DNA from 2 places in the Nocardioides panacisoli genome. Region 1 is predicted to be linked to the other one. Evidence: riboswitches for the same ligand, from Rfam matches in the RefSeq annotation. Region 1 holds a riboswitch; the other holds the start of a gene.
What was found. A riboswitch is a leader RNA that binds a small molecule or an ion and turns the genes downstream of it on or off. The one in region 1 is predicted to bind thiamine pyrophosphate.
Positions count from the first base shown of each region.

Region 1 (5,805 bases):
CACGGCAGGTCGAGCTCGCGCAGCACCACGTGGTCGACGCCGGCCGCGACCGCGGCGGAGACGGTCGCGCGCAGGCTGCGGCCCAACGGCAGCTGCGAGCGGTCGGTCAGCAGCAGGACGGGCGGCATCATGCGATCCGCCCGCGGGTCGGGGAGGAGGCGCGGGCGACGGCCTGCCGCGGGATCCGCCCGGCCGTGCGGGCGGCGTACCCCGCCTCGACGCCGAGCCGCATCGCGTGGGCCATCGCGACCGGGTCCGCCGCCCGGGTCACCGAGCTGGCGACCAGGACCGCGTCGCAGCCCAGCTCCATGGCCTGCGCCGCGTCGCTGGCGGTGCCGATGCCGGCGTCGAGCACCACCGGCACGTCCACCGCGGCCCGTACCGCCGCCACGGCGTGGGGGTCGAGGATGCCCAGGCCCGACCCGATGGGCGAGCCCAGCGGCATGACGGCCACGCAGCCCACGTCGACCAGCCGACGCGCGAGGACCGGGTCGGCCGTGGTGTAGGGCAGCACGGTGAAGCCGCGCCGCACGAGCTGCTCTGCTCCGTCGAGGAGCTCGACGGCATCCGGCAGCAGCGAGGTCTCGTCGCCGATGACCTCGAGCTTGACCCAGTCGGTCCCGAGCGCCTCCCGGCCGAGCTCGGCGGTGCGGACCGCCTCCCGGGCGGTCAGGCAACCGGCCGTGTTGGGCAGCACCGGCACCCCGCCCGAGCGGAGCGTGGCGAGGAGGCCTCCGTCGTGGGTGCTCGAGGCGCGGCGCATCGAGACTGTCACCATGCTCGGCGCCGCGGCGTCGAGCACTTGGGGCAGGAGCGCGAGGTTCGGCAGCCCTCCGGTCCCGAGCAGCAGCCGGGAGTCGAAGGGGTGGTCGGCGATGGTGAGGCTGCTCATCCGCCCTGCACCGCCATCACGATCTCGACCTCGTCGCCCGCGGCCAGCACGTGGGTGGCCCACGCGTCGCGGCGTACGACGTCCTCCCCGACCGCGACCGCGATGCCGGTGGGCCGCGCGTCGCCCAGTCGTTGCTCCAGCAGCTCGGCGACGGTGCCGCCGAACTCCTGGGGCTCTCCGTTGACGGTGATCTGTGGGGTGCTCATGTGTCTCCTTCCCGGGTCCTGCGGGGGTCCAGGGCCGGTTCGACGGCTCCGGTCTCGAGGTGGTCGGCCACCAGTCGGGCGGTCAGCGGTGCCAGCAGGACGCCGGCACGGTGGTGGCCGGCGGCCAGGACGACGCCCGGCAGGTGGGTGGGTCCGACGAGCGGCAGGTGGTCCGCCGTCGCGGGTCGGTCGCGAGCGATCGCCTCGTCGAACACGGCGCGGTCCAGCCCGGGCAGCAGCGCGCGGGCGGCCTCGAGCAGCCGGAAGACGCCCTCCACGTGCGGTGCGGGGTCCCCGCCGTGCTCCTCGGAGGTGGCGCCGATGGCCACCTCCTGCCAGCCGTCGCGGACGCGCCGCGGCACGGCGTAGACCGGCTGGCCGTGGGCCCAGCCGCGCACGGTGCCGTGCAGCGGGTCGTCGGTGCGCACGCGCAGGATCTCCCCCCGCACGGGTCGCACGAGGTCGGTGAAGGGCGCGGGCAGCCGCGCACCGGTCGCGACGACGGTGACCGGGGTCTCGACAGGCTCGACCACCGAGGACGGCTCGACCACCGGGGACGGCTCGACCTGCTCGACGGGGACCCGCCGGCGCAGCGCGGCCAGCACCTCCCGCGGGTCGACGCTGTGGTCCTCGGGCAGCAGCACTCCCCCGGCGACCCGGCCCAGGCCGGGCTCGCGGGCGACGAGCTCGCGCCGCGTCAGCGACTCCGCCGCGACGCCCGCCCCGCGCAGCAGCTCGGCGCGACGGTCGACCTCCTGCAGGTCGGCGGCGTCCCGCCCGACGAGCACCGTGCCGGTGCGCTGCAGCGCCACACCCAACGCCTCGGCGTACGCCGGCCACTGTGCCGCCGAGGCGAGTCCGAGCCGGAAGAGCTCACCCTCGCCGTGCCACAGCTCGCCGGCGGGGCTCAGCATCCCCGCGGCGGCGTACGACGCCCCCGTGGCCGGGGACGGGTCGTGCACCACGACGTCGTGGCCACGCCGCAGGAGCTCCTCGGCCACGGCGAGGCCGACGATGCCCGCTCCGAGGATCCGGACGCGCATCACGCGACCTCCGTCACCAGCTCCTTCGCGGCCGTGACGGGGTCGGGCGGGCGCCAGATGCCGCCGATGACGGCGACGCCGTGGGCGCCCGCGTCGCGGGCCCGACGTGCGTTGCCGGCGGTGATGCCGCCGATCGCGACCAGCGGCAGCAGCCCTGCCGCGGTGGCGACGGCGTCGGTGCCGAGCGGGTCGGGCAACCCGGCCTTGGAGTCGGTCGCGAAGACCGGGCCGAAGCCGGCGTAGTCGGCCCCGTCCACCGCGGCGGACCCGACCGAGGCACGGTCGCGGCAGGTGGCACCGATGACCAGGGACGGTGCGGCGCGGCGCACGGCGGCGACCGGCAGGTCGTCGTCGCCGAGGTGGACCCCGTGGGCGCCGGCGGCGAGGGCGATGTCGACGCGGTCGTTGACCACGACCTGGGCGCGGTCACCGACGGCCGCCATCACCTGCTCGACCAGCGTGAGGTGCGGCCGCGCTGCGAGGCCCTTGGCGCGCACCTGGAAGCCGTCGACGCCGGCATCGGCGAGCGCCGGCAGCAGCGTGAGGTCGTCGTGGTCGGAGACCAAGCAGAACAGTCGAGCGATCAACGCGAATCCGTCCCTTCGCCGGCATGATCCGGATCAGGTGTGACGGTCGGAGCGGCTCCAGCTCCCTCTCAGCCCGCTGCCGCGGACTCCCGTGGTGTGCAGTTCACCGCCACCGTAGCGCACGGCGTGACGACGGTCGACGGGTCGGCACGTGGGCGTCGGTGGTTCAGGCCGCGCGGCCCGTCGCACGCTCCTGCAGGTGGCGGCGTACGGCCAACGCCGCGGCGCGGCCGGCGCGGTTGCCGCCGATCGTGCTCGCCGAGGGCCCGTAGCCCACGAGCTGGACCCGCGGGTCGGCCGCGGCTGTGACACTCGCCTGGACGTCCTGCCCACCGTCGAGCAGCGCGATGCCGCCGTCCGCACTGCGCAGGTGCAACGGCGCCAGGTGGCCGATCGCCGGGCGGAAGCCCGTCGCCCACAGGATCGCGTCCACCCGCTCGAATGCCGCCTGCCCTGCGCCCGCGGGGTCGTCCCACCGCACGCCGTCGGGTTCGATCCGGGAGAACATCGGCCGCCGGGCGTCGTAGGTCCCGAGCCGGGCCGCCTCCTGCTCCTGCGGGCGCAGCGCCAGGCCGGTGACGCTGGCGATGCTCTCCGGCGGCAGGCCACGGCGTACCCGCTCGTGCACGCGCGTGATGGCGCGACGGCCGGCGTCGGCGTCGAAGTCCTCACGCCACACGGGCTCGCGGCGCGTCACCCACAGCACGTCGGTCCGCGGCGCGAGCTCGCCGAGGAACTGCACCGCCGACGCACCGCCACCCACGACGAGCACCCGTCGGCCGTCGAAGTGCGACGCACCCGGGTAGTGCGCGGTGTGCCACTGCTCGCCGCGGAAGGAGCGGGCGCCCGGGTAGGACGGGACGAAGGGCCGCGTCCACGTGCCCGTCGCGTTGACCAGGGTCCGGGCGGTCCAGCGCCGCTCCCCCGCACCGACCACGAGGAGCGCGCCGTCGGTCTCGACCCGGTCGACCCGCACCGGCCGCTCCACGGGCAGGTCCCCGTCGCGCTCGTAACGCTCGAACCACGCCGGCAGCACGTGGTTGGCGCGAGCGTCGGAGCGCACCGGGGCCGGCGCGTCGGGGAGGTCGGCCACGCCGTGCACGTCGTCCATGGTCAGCGAGTCCCACCGGTGCTGCCAGGCGCCACCGGGCCCGTCGTTGGCGTCGAGGACGACGTGGTCCAGGCCCAGGCGGCCCAGGTGGTACGACGCGGAGAGGCCGGCCTGGCCGGCCCCGATCACCACGGCGTCGTAGAGGTGCATGCCACCTCAACGGTTCCGGGCGTCGCGGTATGCCCGCCGCCGCGGGCGCGGTCACCCGTCCGGGCCGGGCGGCGTACGCTACGGATTCGTGGCCGACGCAGAGTTCCGATACGCAGACCTCCTCCCGACCAAGGGCAGCAACGGCGAGGACGAGACGCCGTACCGCCTCCTCACCACCGAGGGGGTCGAGACGGTCGAGGGGCCCGGCGGGCGCACCTTCCTGCAGGTCAGTCCCGAGGCGATCCAGCGGCTCACCCGCGAGGCGATGCACGACATCTCCCACTACCTGCGCCCGGGCCACCTCCAGCAGCTCCGGAAGATCATCGACGACCCGGACGCCTCGGGCAACGACCGGTTCGTGGCGCTGGACCTGCTCAAGAACGTCAACATCTCCGCCGGCGGCGTCCTGCCGATGTGCCAGGACACCGGCACCGCGATCGTCATGGGCAAGAAGTCCGAGGGCGTGCTGACCGGTGCCGACGACGCCGAGTGGATCAGCAAGGGCGTGTACGACGCCTACACCCAGCTCAACCTGCGCTACAGCCAGATGGCGCCGCTGACGATGTTCGAGGAGAAGAACACCGGCTCCAACCTGCCGGCCCAGGTCGAGCTCTACTCCACGCCGGGGGACGCCGACACCCCGCCGGGGTACAAGTTCCTGTTCATGGCCAAGGGCGGCGGGTCGGCGAACAAGTCCTTCCTGTTCCAGGAGACCAAGGCGATCCTCAACCCCGAGCGGATCCTGGACTACCTGGACGAGAAGATCCGCTCCCTGGGCACCGCCGCCTGCCCGCCGTACCACCTCGCCGTGGTCATCGGCGGCACGTCGGCGGAGTTCGCGCTGAAGACCGCCAAGTACGCCTCCGCGCACTACCTCGACGACCTGCCCACCGAGGGCTCGATGAGTGCCCACGGATTCCGCGACACCGAGCTCGAGGAGCAGGTCTTCGAGCTCACCCAGTCCTTCGGCATCGGAGCGCAGTTCGGCGGCAAGTACTTCTGCCACGACGTGCGGGTCGTGCGGCTCCCCCGCCACGGCGCGTCCTGCCCCGTCGCGATCGCGGTGTCGTGCTCGGCCGACCGCCAGGCCCTGGGGAAGATCACCGCCGACGGTGTGTTCCTCGAGCAGCTCGAGACCGACCCGGCGCAGTACATGCCCGACACCGGCGTGGCCGAGGACATCGCCGGTGGCGAGGTCGTGTCGATCGACCTGACCCGCCCGATGCCGGAGATCCTCGCCGAGCTGTCGCAGCACCCCGTGAAGACCCGGCTCTCGCTGACCGGGCCGCTGGTCGTGGCGCGCGACATCGCCCACGCCAAGATCAAGGAGCGCCTCGACGCCGGCGAGGAGATGCCGGACTACCTCAAGGACCACCCGGTCTACTACGCCGGCCCGGCCAAGACCCCCGACGGGATGGCCTCGGGCTCCTTCGGACCCACGACCGCCGGCCGGATGGACTCCTACGTCGAGCAGTTCCAGGCGGCCGGCGGGTCGATGGTGATGCTGGCCAAGGGCAACCGGTCCAAGCAGGTCACCGAGGCCTGCGGCACCCACGGCGGCTTCTACCTCGGTTCGATCGGCGGTCCCGCCGCCCGGTTGGCGCAGGACTGCATCAAGAGCCAGGAGGTCATCGAGTACCCCGAGCTCGGCATGGAGGCGGTGTGGAAGATCGAGGTGGAGGACTTCCCCGCCTTCATCGTCATGGACGACAAGGGCAACGACTTCTTCACCGACCCGGGCGGCGAGGTGACGGTGCCGCTGAGCGGCATCCGGGTGCGCTCGCAGGAGTAGCCCGACCGCCTCACGCGTCGGCGG
Region 1 covers NZ_CP080409.1:2,015,752-2,021,556, forward strand. The annotation lists gene KUV85_RS09825 (thiamine phosphate synthase) at 1-131, opposite strand, end outside; gene KUV85_RS09830 (thiazole synthase) at 128-892, opposite strand; gene thiS (sulfur carrier protein ThiS) at 889-1,098, opposite strand; gene KUV85_RS09840 (FAD-dependent oxidoreductase) at 1,095-2,141, opposite strand; gene KUV85_RS09845 (thiamine phosphate synthase) at 2,141-2,728, opposite strand; TPP riboswitch at 2,722-2,831, opposite strand; gene KUV85_RS09850 (NAD(P)-binding domain-containing protein) at 2,895-3,989, opposite strand; gene KUV85_RS09855 (fumarate hydratase) at 4,078-5,781, shown strand; gene KUV85_RS09860 (MFS transporter) at 5,792-5,805, opposite strand, start outside.

Region 2 (5,805 bases), 1.2 Mb from region 1:
AGGCCCTCGACGGAGTTGTCGTAGAGGAACTGCTCGCGTGAGGCCTTGATCCCCTCCATCAGGTCGGTGGTGGGGGTGTGGGCCAGACCGGCGTACTCCGAGGGGTACTCGATGCCCGGGCCGAGCGTGGGCAGCAGGTAGTAGGACAGCGTGCCCAGGGACCAGCCGACCACCTGCGAGGTCACGAACCAGTAGCCGAAGGAGATGTTGCGGGACCAGACGACCCACACCGTGACCAGGACCACGACCAGCGGCAGGTAGGTGAGATAGATCTGCGAGAGGACGTGCGCGGAGATCGTGGTGCCGAAGATGGCGTGCATGACGTCGGACGGGTCGTTGCCGAAGAACAGCACCCGGTCCATGATGTGCAGCTCGCGGTCATACGACAGCGGCTTGACCTCGCCCGGGGCGCGGGACGGGTCGGGACGCACGAACGGCAGGTTCGACTTGAGGTTCCGGTAGCTGACGTAGGTGATGTAGAAGCACACGATGCCCAGCACCACCAGGGTCATCCGTTCCCGGGTCCAGTGGCTGGCGAACCGCGCCCGTGCCATCGGCTGGATCTGGGAGAACTTGCCGCGCGACTGCCACAGCGACCGCGCCACGAGATCGGCCAGCAGCGCCGCGAGCAGGATCGTCAGGGCACGGAAGACGACGTCGACCAGCAGCACGAGGCTCAACAGCACTGTGTTGGTCGGCAGCGCGCCGAACAGCTCCAGCAACCAGGTCAGCGACGGACCGAGCAGCTTGCCCTCCGGCTCGACCAGTGGTCGCTCGTAGACGGTCGAGACCAGGAACGCCATGCCGAACATGCACACGGCGGAGCCGATGAGCAGGCTGTAGGCGCGGCGGTACACGGGCCGATTCTAGGCAGGGCCGTGGGCGTCGTCCGCTTCGGCGGGTGGCAGGACGGCGATCCGGTCCCGGTGCACGGCGACTCCGACGCGGTCCCCCACCGAGGGCAGCCAGGTCGGGGCGCCGGTCGCGTCGAGCTCGCCGACGCCGTCCCACCGGACCGTGAGGTGGAGCTCGTCCGGCGTGGGGTGGACCGCGGTGACGACGGCGGTGACCTCGCTGTCGGCCGTGGGGTGGGCGCGGATCGCGGAGCGGCGTACGGCGACGGGGGTCTCGACAGGCTCGACCAACGGAGACGGCTCGACCAACGGGGACGGCTCGACCGACGGAGGTCCCTCGACCGACGATGGCGTCGAGCGCGACTCCCGTTGGTCGAGCCCGTCGAGACCTGCCAGCAGGGTCCGGGCGGCCTCGCCGTCGAGGACGCGGCTGTAGCCGAGGAAGAGCGCGGTCTCGGCGTCGGCGGGGGCCTGCCAGACCTCCTCGACCGTGCCCTGCTGCACGACACGGCCCTCCCGCATGACCGCGACCCGGTCGGCGAGTGCGTAGGCCTCGGCCTGGTCGTGGGTGACCAGCAGCGCCGTGGTGTCGGCGAGGATGCGGCGCAGGTCGGTGGCCAACCGCGCGCGCAGCGCCGCGTCGAGCGCCGTGAGCGGCTCGTCGAGCAGCAGCAACCGCGGCGATGCCGCGAGCGACCGGGCGAGCGCGACCCGCTGCCGCTCACCGCCGGACAGGGTCCGCGGCAGGCGATCGCCCTGGCCGGCGAGCCCGACCAGGTCCAGCAGCTCCGTCACCCGCGGCCGCGCCGCGGACCGCGAGTGGCCGCGTCGCCGCAGTGCGTACTCGACGTTGCCGGCCACGTCGAGGTGGTCGAAGAGCTGCCCGTCCTGGAACATCAGCACGAAACCCCGCCGGTGCGCCGGTACGCCGGCCTGGTCCTCACCGTCCCACCGCACCAGTCCGTCCGCGAGCGGCTCGAGGCCTGCGACCGCCCGCAGCAGGGTCGACTTCCCGCATCCCGACGGGCCGAGCACCGCGAGCACCTCGCCGTCGCCCACCTCGAGGTCGACCCCCGACACGGCCGGGACGCCGTCGTAGCGCACCTCGGCGCGTTCGACTCGCAACATCAGAAGGTTCCCAACGCCGGCACGCGGAGTCGCTCCACGAGCAGGATGACGGCCGCCGTCGTGGCGGCCAGCAGCACCGAGGCTGCCATGGCCGTGCCGTAGTTCAGCGCCCCGGGGTTGCCGATCAGCCGGAAGATCACCACCGGCAGCGTCGGCACCTCCGGGCGCACGATGAACGACGTCGCCCCGAACTCGCCCAGGGACACCGCGAACGCGAACCCGGCCGCCGCCAGCAGCGGCCGCCACAGCGCGGGCACGTCGACCGTCAGCAGGGTCCGCCACGCCCCGGCACCGAGCGAGGCGGCCGCCTGCCGCTGGCGGTCGTCGATGCCGGCCAGCACCGGCACGAGCGTGCGCACCACCAGCGGCAGCGCGACGAGCGCCTGGGCGATCGGCACCAGCAGCGCACTGGAGCGCAGGTCCAGCGGTGGCTGGTCGAGGGTGATCAGGAACCCGAAGCCCAGGGTGACCGCGGAGACGCCCAGCGGCAGCATGAAGAGCCCGTCGAGCACGCCGCGGACACGGCGCTCCCCCAGCGACCGGGACCGTCGCGTCACCACCACCGCCACGAGCACCCCGAGCGTGAGCGACATCCACGTCGCATCGGCCGCGATCCGCAGCGAGTTCCCCAGCGCCTCGGTCACCGGCACCCGCAGCAGGGAGCCGACCCCGGCATCGCTGCCGGGGCTGCCCAGCGCGCGGTAGTGGACCAGCGTCCAGCCCCCGTCGCGGCGCAGCGACGCGGTGACGAGGCCGATCAGCGGCGCGGCGACCAGGGCGAGCACGGCACCCGTGGCGGCCAGCGCGGGAAGGTCCCCCGCCGTCGGGCGGGACGGGCGGGCCAAGGCGCGGCGTACGGTCGGGTCGGGCACGCGGCGCAGGCGTCCCGCGACCGCGAGCAGCACGGCCACGGCCAGCAGCTGCACGATCGAGAGCGCCGCCGCGGCGGGCAGGTCCAGCAGGTCGGTGGTCAACAGGTAGATCTCGGTCTCGACCGAGGCGTAGCGCGAGCCGCCGAGCACCAGCACCACCCCGAACGCCGTGGCGCAGAAGAGGAACACCACGCTCGCGGCCGAGACGATCGCCGGCCGCAGCGCCGGCAGCGTCACCGACCAGAAGACCTGGCGGGGCGAGGCGCCGAGGCTCGCCGCGGCCTCGGCGGGTCGGCGGTCGAGGCCCTCCCACGCGGCGCCGACGGTGCGCACGATGACCGCGACGTTGAAGAACACCAGGCCGAAGACGATCGCCGCCGGCGTGCCGTCGAGCCCCAGGAACCCGAGCGGCCCCGACTCGGTGAGCAGCTGCCGCACCGCCACGCCGACGACGACCGTCGGCAGCACGAACGGCACCAGCATGAGTGCCCGCAACAGCCCGCGCAGCGGGAACCGCAGCCGATACAGCGCGTACGCCGCGGGCAGGCCCAGGACGACCGCGCTCAGCGTGGCGGCGGTGCTGGTCCACAGCGTGAACCAGACGACGCGCCGCGTCCGCGGCCGGGTCAGCACCTCCCAGACCGCCCCGGGGTCGAAGGCGCCGTCGGGGAAGAAGCCGCGCTGCAGCATGCCCGCAACCGGCAGGGCGAAGAAGACCCCCAGCACCGCGACCGGCACGGCCGCGAGCAGCAGCAGGGCAGCGATGCGCCTCACGGCGTGACCGATGCCGTGGTCCCGGGACTCGTCGCCGGCGCTCCTCGCACCTCGACCGCCACGCTCATCGCGTGGTGATGTCGGTCCATTCCTGCTGCCACTGGCTGCGGTTGGCCGCGATCTCCTCCGGCGGGAGGCTCAGCTCCGGCGACGCCGGCGGCGCGAACTCCGCCCACTCCTCGGGGAGCGCGGCGTCCTCGGCGACCGGGTAGACGTACATGTTCGGCGGCAGCGCCTCCTGGACCTGCTGGCTCAGCATCCAGTCGATGACCGCCTGCGCGCCCTCGGGGTTCTCGGCCCCGGCCAGGACGCCGGCGTACTCGACCTGGCCGAAGCAGGTCGAGGCCAGGTCGGCGGTGCTGGTCTCACCGTCGGCGACGGTGAAGGCCGGCGAGGAGTCATAGGACAGCACGATCGGCCGGTTGCCACCGGAGTAGGTGAAGTCGACGGTGTAGGCGTCCTCCCAGCCGCGGACGATCTTGGCGCCGTTGGCGAGCAGGTCCTGCCAGTACTGCTGCCAGTCCTCGCCGTACTCGGCGATCGTGGCCAGCAGGAACGCCATGCCCGGCGTGCTGGAGGTGGCGCCGGGGGTGACGAAGAGCGACTCGTAGGCGGGCTCGGTGAGGTCGTCGAGCGTCTCGGGGGGCGGCCGGTCGCGCTGCTCGAACCAGGCGGTGTCGACGTTGACGCAGACGTTGCCGGTGTCGATCGGGGCGAGCGCACCCTCCTCGTCGCCGGGCAGGGTGTGCTGCTCGGCGCCGGCCGGCAGCTCGGCGTCGTACGGCGCGAACACGTCAGCGTCCAGCGCCCGGGACGCGAAGGTGTTGTCGACGCCGAAGGCCACGTCACCCAACGGCTCGGAGTCGGTGAGGACGAGCTTGTTGGTCAGCTCGCCGCCGTCGCCGGCCGGGGTGTGCACCAGCTCGTAGCCGGTGTCCTCCTCGAAGGCGGCGACCAGCTCCTCGGGCAGGTTGAAGGAGTCGTGGGTGACCAGGACGACCTCGCCACCGCCGGACTCACCGGAGGCCGACCCCTCCTCGGTACTCAGCGAGCACCCGGTCGCGACCAGCGACAGGGCACCGAGGGCGACGAGGCCGCGGGTTGCGGGACGGATGAACATGAGGACTCCCTTCGCCGGTGCTAACCGGAGCAGGTTCATAGGGTCTGGGCGCCGGGCCCACTCTCAGCACGAGGTGTGCTCCCCTGTCGGACACGCCCAGTCTAGGACGCGGTGTAGCGGATCCCGTCGGCGTGGTCGGCCCGCGTGGCCTCGCCGCGGGCGACGAGCAGGTCCAGGTGGGCCTTGGTCTCCATGGAGGCCATGCCCTGGCTGAAGACGTCGAGCTCGTCGTAGGCCTTCTCGTGGCGGGTCCAGCCCAGGTCCTGCGCCACGACGTGGGCCGTGGTGGTGCGGTGCTCGCGCAGCGCCTTGGCGCACAGGTCGAGCCGGTCCTCGTGGTGTGCGGTCAGCTCGTCGACGCGCTCGTGGGTCGACGGCGCGACCGGTCCGTGCGCGGGCAGCACCTGCAGGTCCGGCAGGGCACGGACCCGCGCCAGCGAGGACATGAAGTCGCCCAGCGGCTGGTCGGTCGGCGGCACGGTGAAGCCGATCGAGGGGGTGATGGTCGGCAGCACGTGGTCGCCGGCGAAGAGGAGCCCGTCGTCGGTGTCGGCGAAGACGTAGTGGCCCGGCGTGTGACCGGGGGTGTGGACCGCATCGACCGTGCGACGACCGAGGTCGATGGTGAGGTCGCCCTCCAGCCAGGCGTCGGGCATGCGCCACAGCGAGGCGTCGGGCAGCTCGCCGTCCTCGCCCGCGAGCCAGAGGTCGGCGATGTCGCGGGCCCCCGCACTGACCAGTACGTCGATGAAGGGGCTGTGCGCGAGGTCCTCGGCGTTGTTGAGGAGGTCCAGCGCCGGCTGCTCGCCGCGCCCCAGCGACACCGGGACGTCGTACTCCGCGCCGAGCACCGAGGCCATCGTGTAGTGGTCGCGGTGGACGTGGGTGACCAGGAACCGGCGGATGTCGCCGAAGCCGTAGCCGACCTGTGCCAGGCACTTCTCCAGCAGCTCGCGGGCGACCGGGATGGCCCAGCCGCCGTCGATGAGGGTCAGCCCGTCGTCGCTCTCGACGACGTAGACGTTGATCGCCTTCAGCCCGTCCATCGGCAGCGGCA
Region 2 covers NZ_CP080409.1:3,172,385-3,178,189, reverse strand. The annotation lists gene KUV85_RS15495 (phosphatase PAP2 family protein) at 1-857, opposite strand, end outside; gene KUV85_RS15490 (ABC transporter ATP-binding protein) at 867-1,982, opposite strand; gene KUV85_RS15485 (ABC transporter permease) at 1,982-3,628, opposite strand; gene KUV85_RS15480 (thiamine ABC transporter substrate-binding protein) at 3,693-4,748, opposite strand; TPP riboswitch at 4,738-4,843, opposite strand; gene KUV85_RS15475 (MBL fold metallo-hydrolase) at 4,850-5,805, opposite strand, start outside.
Region 2: another riboswitch for thiamine pyrophosphate. It lies ahead of KUV85_RS15480 (thiamine ABC transporter substrate-binding protein); the one in region 1 lies ahead of KUV85_RS09845 (thiamine phosphate synthase).